2 regions of the Bacillus sp. FSL K6-6540 genome follow, and region 2 is predicted to be linked to the other one. Evidence: riboswitches for the same ligand, from Rfam matches in the RefSeq annotation. Region 2 holds a riboswitch; the other holds the start of a gene.
The links. Region 2 has a riboswitch for thiamine pyrophosphate ahead of MHH82_RS27600 (ECF transporter S component). Riboswitches for the same ligand answer to the same signal wherever they lie in the genome.
Positions count from the first base shown of each region.

Region 1: it holds a riboswitch for thiamine pyrophosphate, as region 2 does, so the genes downstream of both, MHH82_RS21760 (YkoF family thiamine/hydroxymethylpyrimidine-binding protein) here and MHH82_RS27600 (ECF transporter S component) in region 2, are expected to answer to the same signal.

Region 1 is NZ_JBBOXH010000001.1:4,921,380-4,926,751, forward strand. Features, by position in the region: gene MHH82_RS21745 (iron chelate uptake ABC transporter family permease subunit) at 1-847, opposite strand, end outside; gene MHH82_RS21750 (ABC transporter permease) at 837-1,790, opposite strand; gene MHH82_RS21755 (nitroreductase family protein) at 2,313-2,915, shown strand; TPP riboswitch at 3,098-3,200, shown strand; gene MHH82_RS21760 (YkoF family thiamine/hydroxymethylpyrimidine-binding protein) at 3,286-3,888, shown strand; gene MHH82_RS21765 (hypothetical protein) at 3,962-4,057, opposite strand; gene MHH82_RS21770 (nucleotidyltransferase domain-containing protein) at 4,174-4,872, opposite strand; gene MHH82_RS21775 (class I SAM-dependent methyltransferase) at 5,015-5,372, shown strand, end outside.
Region 2 is NZ_JBBOXH010000001.1:6,150,367-6,155,738, forward strand. Features, by position in the region: gene MHH82_RS27590 (energy-coupling factor transporter transmembrane component T family protein) at 1-675, opposite strand, end outside; gene MHH82_RS27595 (ABC transporter ATP-binding protein) at 672-2,348, opposite strand; gene MHH82_RS27600 (ECF transporter S component) at 2,341-2,970, opposite strand; TPP riboswitch at 3,062-3,174, opposite strand; gene asd (archaetidylserine decarboxylase) at 3,340-4,143, shown strand; gene MHH82_RS27610 (SDR family oxidoreductase) at 4,207-5,103, opposite strand.

The DNA of each region.
Region 1 (5,372 bases), 1.2 Mb from region 2:
CCACCAGTTGGCCGCCCACCAAGGCGATAATGCTAATCAGAATGGACGCCGTGATTAAGTGTGAATGCCGGTATGTTTTCATGAATTCATAAGCGACGTTGACCACAAGCAGTCCAAGGAACGTGATCGGTCCTACCAATGCGGTGGCCACCGAAATGAGAACCGCGACAACGATCAGAAGCCTCTTCACAACGTAATCATAGTTTACGCCAAGGTTGATCGCCTGATCACGACCCAGCGACAGCACGTTCAAGTACTTGGCAAACCGGGCAAAATACAGCAGGGTCAGCGCAACGACAATGACGGACAGGATGAGAAGCTCGGTCTTCACATTGTTGAAGCTGGCAAACATCTTGTCGGACACGTACTGGAACTCGTTCGGATCGATCAGCACTTCCATAAAGGAAGACATGCTGGAGAACAGGGTTCCAAAGATCATGCCGATCAGCAGCAGGAAGTAAATATTGTTTCCTTCCCTCTGAAACAAAATCTTATATAGGATCCCGGCAAACAGGATCATCGCGCCGACATTGATCAAAAAGTTAACATTGCTGCCCAGGTTATACAGCGTGAAGGAGCCGAAGACAAAGATCACGGTCGTCTGGATCAGGATATACAAGGAATCCAATCCCATCACGCTTGGCGTCAGTATCCGGTTATTCGTGACCGTTTGAAACACCGTGGTAGACAGAGCGATCGCCCCGCCGGTCAGAATAATGGCAAGCACCTTCTTGATTCGTCTTGGAAGGGCATAATCCCAATTGCCGCCAAGATCAATGAACAGAAAGACTGCCACCAGGATGATTGCCGCCGCGGCCAACAGGCCGAGTTTGGCTTTATAAGTCATAAGCCTTTCTCCTCATCAGTAAGAAAATGAATATACCGCTTCCGAGTACGCCCACGGTCAGACTAATCGGAATTTCGTAGGGATAAATGATGATCCGGCCAAGGATGTCACAGAACAGTACGAACCCGGCCCCCAGCAACGCGGTATGCGAAAGGCTTTTTTTCAAGTGGTCCCCTAAGTACAGACTGACAATATTAGGTATGATCAGACCAAGGAACGGAATCACGCCGACGGTCAGCACAACGGAAGCCGTAACCAGCGCAACGATGACCAATCCCAGGTTCACGACTCGCCGATAATGAAGTCCCAGGTTGGTTGCGAATTCCTCTCCCATTCCGGCTACCGTAAACTTGTTGGCAAACAGGTAAGCCAGAATCACAAGCGGGATACTGAGATACAGCATTTCATATTGGCCCTTCATGATCATGGAGAAATCGCCCTGCAGCCAAGCCGACATATTCTGTATAAGATCATATTTGTAGGCAAAGAAGGTCGCGACCGAGCTGACGATATTACCGAACATAAGCCCTACCAGCGGGATGAAGATCGCGTCCTTGAACTTGATCCGATCCAGTATCTTCATGAAGATAAAGGTTCCTGCCAGCGCGAATACGAATGCCACGAGCATTTTGATAAGCGGGCCGCTTGTCGTAAAGACGAGCATGGCAACCAAGATCCCCAATCTGGCGGAGTCCATGGTGCCCGCCGTCGTCGGCGATACGAACTTGTTGCGGCTGAGCTGCTGCATGATCAATCCACAGATACTCATGCTGACACCCGCCAAGATGAGGCTGACAAGCCGTGGAATCCGGCTTACAAGCATAATATGCTGTTGTTGTTCTGTCATCGAGAACAGTTCCAGTGGCGAGATATCTTTAACTCCAATAAATAACGAGATTATGGAGAGTACCACAACGGCTGCGAATAAGTATCTAATCTTCATGGCTCTTCCTTCTATGCGTATGTCTGTCGAAACTCCGGCAGTCAGCAATTCCCCAACCATTCTCATTGAGATTGATTATCAATTGCGTTCTGATATGGATTATATCATTCTCATTCTCAGTCGACAAGTATAATTGAGAATGAAAATCATTTAATTGGTTCATCCAAGTATCATTTGTTCATGATTTGTTCATAATATGGAGTTTCGCAGAGATAAACTTTATATCACCGAGGCTGAGCCGCTTGGATTCGCGGTTCCCGAAATACATACGTATGTAGAAGCTGATTTAATTCTCAGTAACCGGGTATAAAAAATATAAATTAACTTTCCTTCGAAGCGTTGACAATCCCTCTAAGTTATATTAATATGCTAACATAATTATTATTTCTAACTAAACGTAAGTTAATGTGGAATGATAATTCAACGACAGCAATTCAACTCAACATGCATATTTGCTTGAATTAAAGGACATCTTTGTTATCAGGCTTATGCAAACATGATTACATCAGGAGGTTTTTTTCAATGTCTAAAGATTTTTCAGCAGCACTTAAGCATCGCCGTTCCCATTATGCCATCAGCAAAGACCCGGTCATTTCCGACGAACGCATCCAGGAGATTGTTAACGAAGCCGTTAAATATACTCCGTCTTCTTTCAACTCCCAAAGCGCACGCGTCGTTGTACTGCTTGGCGAACAGCATGACAAACTGTGGAACCTGACCGAAGGCATCCTGAAAGAGGTTGTCGGAGACGAAGAGGCTTTCAAATCCACAGCTGAAAAAATGGGCGCATTCCGCGCTGGATACGGCACTGTTCTCTTCTTCGAGGACAATAACGTAGTTGCCGACCTGCAGCAAAAGTTCGCGCTGTATGCCGACAATTTCCCGGTTTGGTCGAACCAATCCAACGGCATGCTGCAATTCGTGGTATGGACGTCCCTCGAGGCAGAAGGCCTGGGCGCATCCCTCCAGCATTACAACCCGTTGATCGACGAGAAAGTGAAGTCCGAATGGAACATTCCGGAAAACTGGAAGCTGATCGCTCAAATGCCTTTCGGCAAACCGGTTGCAGATCCGGGCGAAAAAGAATTTGCGCCGCTTGAAGATCGCGTGAAGGTATACAAGTAAGCCATAGCTGGCCTAAGCCGCCTACCCAAGCCCTGAGGATTGGAATAGGCGGCTTTTTTATGGTGCCCTGCCATTGAAAACCTGCCGGCAAAGCGATACAATAACACAGGAAGCAGGCCTTTCGCCTTCTGATCTTCAGAAGTTCTTGGAGCCGGCTTGATACCAACTGCATATTTGATGTTTGGCTGTACTAGGGGTGCCATGTGCTGAGAGACGGCGGACCGCCGTTAACCCTTATCACCCGATCTAGATCATACTAGCGTGGGGAAGTGTAGCATTTATGTTTATTTCTTTGCGTAGGCATAACTGCACTTCTTCATGGGGTGCGGTTTTTTTGCGTGGACTTATACAATGGGGAGGAAAAAAATTTATGAATGAGCTTGTATGCGGAACCAGCCGGATCGTGGGTTGCCGGTTCTCGGTATTTCCCATGACGGATCGGTTCGTGGAAGTGATCACGGAAGCGCTTCGTTCCGTGGATTCGGAAAAGGTCTGGATCCAAACAGATGATGTAAGCACTTGTATTCGCGGACGTGCGGAGCATGTGTTTGATGTGACGAGAGCAGTATTCGCTCATGCCGCGGCTAGCGGCGTGCACACTGTGTTTAACGGTACTTATTCTATCGGCTGCCCAGGCGATACGGATGCCGATGCGTATATGAATGAGGATTCGACCCGCTTAAACCACGATATCGGGGAACACGCCGATATCGAAACGGCCTGCCAATTCGCGCTTTACCCGATGGGTAGCGCCAATTACATGGATGTCATTTACGCAGAAGTGGATCGTGCGAAGGCAGCGGGCACATTCGGTGGAAGCGTTCATTACGCCAGCCGATTGGACGGGGCGTTGTCCCGGGTGTTCGGATCACTCGAAGACGCGTTCCAACATGCGATTCAATCCGACAGCAGCCATCTGGTCATGACCGCGGTGGTTTCGGCCCACAGCCCATCCCCCAAAGCCAAAGCTTAAGGTCCTTTCCAACAGATAAAGGCCCGGCACGCGCCGGGCCTTTATCAATTGCAGGCAAGAATTTTGAAGGTGTTTAAACCCAAGCACTCAAGATGATTACGAGCAGGATAAAGAGAACCAATATAGTTCCTACTGAATTGCCCCATGCGCCGCCGTATGCTCCGCTCATGAAGATCCCTCCTGGATTTAAAAGAATGACGTGAGTTAATCACGTTATTATCTTATTGCTTATGGCGGGCGAGCGTCACGGCTAATGTCCCCCCTCTTTTTTTATGCAGGGCTTATTTATTCCTCATAACCGACCAGCAGCCTGCCTCCGTACGGGCTGAGCGCTTCCTCCGTCAATGTAATAAGGTCCGCAGGATCGTCCTCCCGATAAATCGCCAGAAGCGCTGCCTCCAGTCGATCCCCCAAGGCTGGGCTATAGCGGTTGAACAAACGGAACAGCATCTTTCCTTCACCTGTCCACTCCCGGTTTGCCCTCAGCACGAATTCGCATAGAGTCGACGCTATTTTGTGTACAGTAAACCATTTTTCGCCTTCCCTGCGGGGACTTGTCAAGTCCAGCAAAAACTCGGTCAGGATGTAGCGGTATTCGGCAATATCGCTCGACGACAAGGGCATGGGGCCGTAATTCAAATCATTCCGGGCATCCGCCCGCACCTCTTCTCCCTCAGGCAACGAACGCAGCACCGTACCTTCGGCGACCATCCGCTGCAAAGACGGATTCGCCGCCAGCACTCCCTCGTCGAAATATTCGCGATAGGAGGATAAGGACAATATGAATATTTCCGCGATCCAGCCATGCGCCTCGATCGTCTTCCTGCTGAAGTCATATCCGTCCCGTTCAATGATGATGATGTCCAGATCGGAATGTTCATTATATTCACCACTGCTCGCGCTGCCGCCAAGTACGGCAAGCAAGCAGTGGGGATAATTTCGTTGCATGACGCGTATCGCTGCCTCCATCGGTTCCAGACTCATGGCCGTTTCCTCCAGTAATTCTCTCATCCGCCACAAAAAAGGGCTCAAAATATTAAATTCAACAAAAACCCCAAACGTACCTGAATCATATGGTAAATAAACGATTACCCGCATTGACGATAAGGAAGAAGGGATAGATGAGATGAATTACATTCACATGCTCTCCAGATTAGGCATGGGCAGTGCCCACCCGGGAGGATTCGAGGCGACCCTCAGAATGCTGAAGAATTATCCCATTCAACCGGGCAGCCGCATTTTGGAGGTAGGGTGCGGAACCGGCAGAACCGCCTGCCATCTTTCGGAGATGGGTTATCAAGTGACCGCCATTGACCTGAACGAAAATATGATCAAAAAAGCCCGCGCAAGAGCCGAAGCCATGGGTATGGACGTGGAGTTCCTGCAGGCGGATGTATGCGCATTGCCTTTCGAGGACAACCGGTTTGATCTGATCATGGCCGAATCCGTCACCGTATTTACGGATACCTCGAAATCGCTGCCCG
Region 2 (5,372 bases):
CGTTCGGGCCTTCGCCCGGTCCCCGTCAAATTGCTTCGCCTCCATCGCAGCAGCCACCCGGTGTGCCCGGCGGATGCTTTGCGCCAGCAGCGGCACCACATACATGCCTGCGCGGTTCACCATGCCGCGAACTCCCCGAATCGGGCGGACTCCCCGTACCTTCAAAGCCTGGCGGCGGATCACATATTCCTCCCAGACCATGGGCAGCAGCCGGATCGAGGCCATGAAGCTGTACGCATACTTCGGCGCAAGCCTCAGCTTCTGCATCAGGCTGTAGAACAAATCCACCGAGGACGTTGTCGTGACGAGCAGCAGCCCCTCCGATGCAAAGGCAATCCCCTTAAAGCCCAGATGCAGCCCCCGATAGAAGCTTTCTTCCGATACCCGGAACAATCCCCATTCCCACCAGATCGTCTCCCCCTTACCGAACAGCATCATGGAAGAGGCGGACGATATAAAGGCAAGCAGGAACGGAATGAAGAACAACAGCATCTTCCACGGCTTCACCCCGCTGAGCACCACGAGGCAAATCATAAAGATAAAGGCCTGATACATGACAAAATCAAGATCATGGGTCAGCACCGTCATAAAAAACAGCGCACAGATCAGTCCCAGCTTCACCACCGGATTCGCCCGGTGCAGCCAAGTGATCCGCACAGGATTCCATATATTCATGCGTTCACCCCCGTATGGAGATGACCGGATGCAGCCAGCGTATCCCGCGACGCATCGGCGTGATTCGCTTTGCCCGTCTCCCCTCCGGATTCCGTCCCGCTACACCAGCGCGGGGAAGGCAAACTTGACGTCAACCGCCCCTCCCGAATCTCCCAGATGTGCGTGGCCGCCCGCTGCGCGATCTCCATTTCATGGGTCACCATGAGAATGGCGGTTCCGGCGCGGCGCAGCCGTTCGCACATCTCCAGAATCGCGAACGTGTTCCGCGCATCCTGTCCGAAGGTCGGTTCATCCAGGAGCAGGACGGCCGGCTGCCTTGCCATGGCCGTGGCAACGCTCAGCCGGCGCTTCTGGCCTGTCGACAGCTGGTACGGGTGCCTGTTATCCATGCCGTCCAGCCCAAAGCGTTCCAGGCAGCGGTCGGTCCGTGCCTTCGCTTCATCCGGCGGCATATGGTCCACCAGCAGCGAGTACATCACCTCATCGCCGATACGTTCCGTCAGAAACTGAAGCTCCGGATTCTGAAACACGAATCCGATTGGGCGAAGCTGCCGCTCTCTCTTCTTCCGCACTTTCCTGCGCTTGCCCTGGATGACCTCCTCCCCGCAGAGCACATAGGTCCCTTCGGCACGCAGGAGCCCCATCAAACTGAGCAGCAGCGAGCTTTTGCCTGCGCCGTTCGGCCCGATCACCGCAATGAAATCTCCGGGGTATACCTCAGCCGAAGGAAGAGAGACGACCGGTTTCTCCCATCGCAGTCCCCGGAAATCATCTAACCGAATGACAGGCTCCCCAAGGTGGGCATACGATGAGTCTGCCTCAGGTATGAGACTTCCCAGCTCATCGCCTGGCGCGTCTACCGGAGCAAACAGCTTCCGTCCTGCCCGAGACTCCGCATAATCCTCCCATACGCCGGGATACCAGATGCCATACGCCTGAAGCTCGCGCGCATACTCGGCGAATATCGCTGCCGGCGGACCATCGCCCAGAATGGCGCCATCCGGGGTGAACAGCACCACGCGGTCCACGTATTGGGCCATTTCTTCAATCCGGTGCTCCACGATAATCAGCGTACGCCCTTCCGATACGGCCTTCACCGCTGACCAGATTTGCTCCCTGCCTTCCGGGTCGAGCAGGGCGGACGGCTCATCGAGGAACAGCACCTCCGGCTCCAGCAGAAGGGCCGAAGCCAGCGCAAGCCTCTGCTTCATCCCCTGCGACAGATGACCGATCGGCATATGCAGCTCCTGAAGGTCAAGCCCAACCTCATGCAGGACGGCTTGCATTCGCTCCTTCATCTCGTCGCGGGGAACGCTGAGGTTCTCCAGCACGAAGGCCAGCTCTTCATCCACGTACGGCATGCAGAACTGGGTATCCGGATCTTGAAATACATACCCCCAAGAGCGAGGCACCAGCTGGGCTTCGCATTTCATCGGCACCTCCGTGGCGCGGGGAATCATCCCGCTAAGCACCTGAAGCAGCGTGGATTTGCCGCAGCCGCTCGGACCGAGCAGCAGCACCTTTTCCCCGCGGGCAGCCGAGAAGGACAAGTCCTTAAACATCAAACGCTCCTCGCCCGGATACTTCAGGCGCAATCCCTCCACATGCACGGCCTGCTCCGTAACCACCTCGGCGGTTGAAGACGAAACCAAGCGGGCGGCGGTTTTAGACATGGCGCGGATCATCCAGTGCTTCATAATCCTTCTTGGACGCAGGGCGCAGCAGGGATGTGACGCCCGTACGGTCCAACGCTTTGGCCAGCAGCAGCATGAGCAAGCCGGCAATGACGGCGCCGCTGAGAATCCGCATGCCATACTTGGCGAGGAACATCCAGGTCTGCAGATCATCGGTATAACTGTAATAGAAGTCCATCACCATCGAGCCGACCGCCGCGCCGGCCCCGGCAATCGCCACCGTCCACGCCGAGGTGCTCCGGTAACGGAACGCCGCGAATACCAATTCCGCGCCCAGCCCTTGAATGAGACCGTACAGCAGCAGCGTCAGTCCCCAGCCGCTCCCGAACAGCACTTCCACGTGGGCCGCCGCCACCTCCGCGATGATGGCCACTCCCGGCTTGCGGATCAGCAGGTAAGCGAGCGTGGCCGCTGCGAACCACATGCCGTATAACAGTTCATCCGCTTCGAAGAACAGCGGTTTCAGCAGATTGTAAACCGATCCCCAGAAGTGATAAATGACGCCAAGCACCAGCGATACCAGCACCGTCACCAAAATATCGCTTAAACGCAGCCCTTTTCTAGGCTGTACCCCCAATTTCTCTTGCACTGACGTTCCCATAACAACACATTCCCCTCTCCACCGCTATTTTTGTATAAACACAACAAAAAACCGTCTGGAAAAACGCGCAGACGGAAAAATAGGCCCTATGTAGGCAGGGTCGGATATTCTCTACGCTGGCATTACCCAGTTCAGATTAACGGTCAACAGCGGATAGCAGCTGCAATCTCAGCCTGATTCACTCAAGCCCCCGTATTCCCTATTCGGTTTCATGTTAATCTTAAAATACACATTCGTTCCCCAATTAGCAAGAACCTTTTTTCAAAAATGGCTATTTATTGATTTCCGGCTCATTCTATGTCAATATCAGAGTGATTGGCTTTTCCACCAACGTTTTATTGCCGACACCTATGCACAAAGGAGAATGACATGGCTAAACAATTGCTGCGTCTGATGACCGAGCTGTCCTCCCGCAAGTGGCTGTCCCGCATCATGGGGCATTGTTCCCACAGCCGGCTGAGCCGTCATCTAATACCTGCATTTATACGAATCTACCAAATCCCGGCGCATGAAGCGGAGAAGGAGATCCACGAATACCGTTCGCTGAACGAATTCTTTTCCCGCCGGTTAAAAATAGGCCTCCGCGCCATAGACGACACCGCCGATGCCATGGTAAGCCCCGTCGATGCCACGATTTCGGCGATGTGCGCCGTCAACGCCGGCACCATCCTCAGCGTCAAGGGACAGGATTATACCCTGAGCGAGCTGCTCGCCAAGTCACCGAGAATGGAGAATTATATCAACGGTTATGCATTCGTATTGTATTTAAGCCCCACCGACTATCATCGCATACATTCCCCGGTAACCGGCATTCAAGCGGAAAGCGAGCATTTGAAGGGCCGGGTATACCCCGTGAACGATTTTGCGATGACCCATATCCGGAACGTGCTCAGCCGCAACGAGCGCCTCATTACCTATATTGCCCATGAATTCGGCGAAGTTGCGGTCGTGAAGGTCGGAGCCATGAACGTAAGCAGCATCCGTTATGCCGACGAGAGCGTGAAGAAATACGACATTGGCGACGAACTTGCGTACTTTGAATTCGGCTCTACCGTCGTGCTCTTGACGGAGAACGGCACGTTTACACCCCGCGGTGACTTGGAACCGGGCTCCAAGGTGAAGATGGGAGAACTGCTCGGTTTGCTGCACCCTTCCACAGCCCGAAAAGGGTAATTCCTTTCAGCTTCCAAGCATGCGCTTTAAGCTAAGTCCATGAAACATTCGACGGATGAAGGATTACCGCCTGCTCAGCAGCCGGTAAATGATCCGCTGAAACAGCCGATCCGGCAGCAGTCCCTTGATCCGCGCGGTCAGCCGCGTGCCTCGGGGCAGCGTATAGCGGAACCTCGGTTTGGTCATGGACGATATGCTTGCCACAAGACGGGCTACCTCCTGCGGATCTCCGCTTTCCCTGGCCGTCCGCTCGGAATAGTCCAGCACGCCCTTCAGCAGACCGCTGTAGGGTGATCCTTCCTTGACCGCCAGCTCCCCAAAACTCTTATTCCAGATCGGCGTGCCGTAGGCACCGGGCTGGACCAGCACGACATCGATGCCAAAGGGCATCAACTCCATGGACAGGCTCTCGCCGAACCCCTCCAACGCAAATTTGGACGCCGCATAGGGACCATAACCCGGAAAGCCGACCCTGCCGCTAATGCTGCTCATGAGAATGATTTTGGACCGTCCGGTCTTGCGCAGCAGCGGGAGCATATGCTGCGTCACCGATACGGTCCCGAAGAAATTCGTCTCCATCTGCTTTCGCCAGCCCCCCAGCGGCACTTCCTCCACCATGCCGCCCACCGCCTCGCCGGCGTTGTTCACCAGCACGTCCAAGCGGCCGAACTTCTGCTCCAGCGCCGAAGCAGCAGCCTTGACCTGCTCCTCGGCACATATATCCAGTCGGAAGATGTGAATACGCCCGGTAACATCTGCTTGTTCAGCCTGAGCCAACAGCTCTGCCGCCGCCTCAGGTCTGCGAAGACCCGCGGCCACGTCATAACCTGCTTTTGCCAGCTCCAGACTGATCAGCAGTCCGAACCCGCTCGACGCGCCCGTGACCAGCGCAACCTTCCCTGCTCCCGCCGTTACCACCGGATCACCGCCGATGCCGTTATTCCTCTCACATGCCAACATCCTTCCTTTATCCAAAATGCCTAATCTCTTACTTTTTCGAGCTCTGCTCTTAAGCGTTTTATGTATATTCCCAATATAACAAATGTTTGCAATGTCAACAGAGTCTATCGCAGCTGCATCCCTTTACAACGTAATCAGACAAACTCCCTGTCCGTATAGGCACCCACTAAATAGCCCCACAAAGCGGAGCCTATGCTTCGATGCTTATTCCAAATACTTTGCGGGGACTCCAAAACATATCGAAAAAAAGGGAGCTTGTCAGCTCCCTT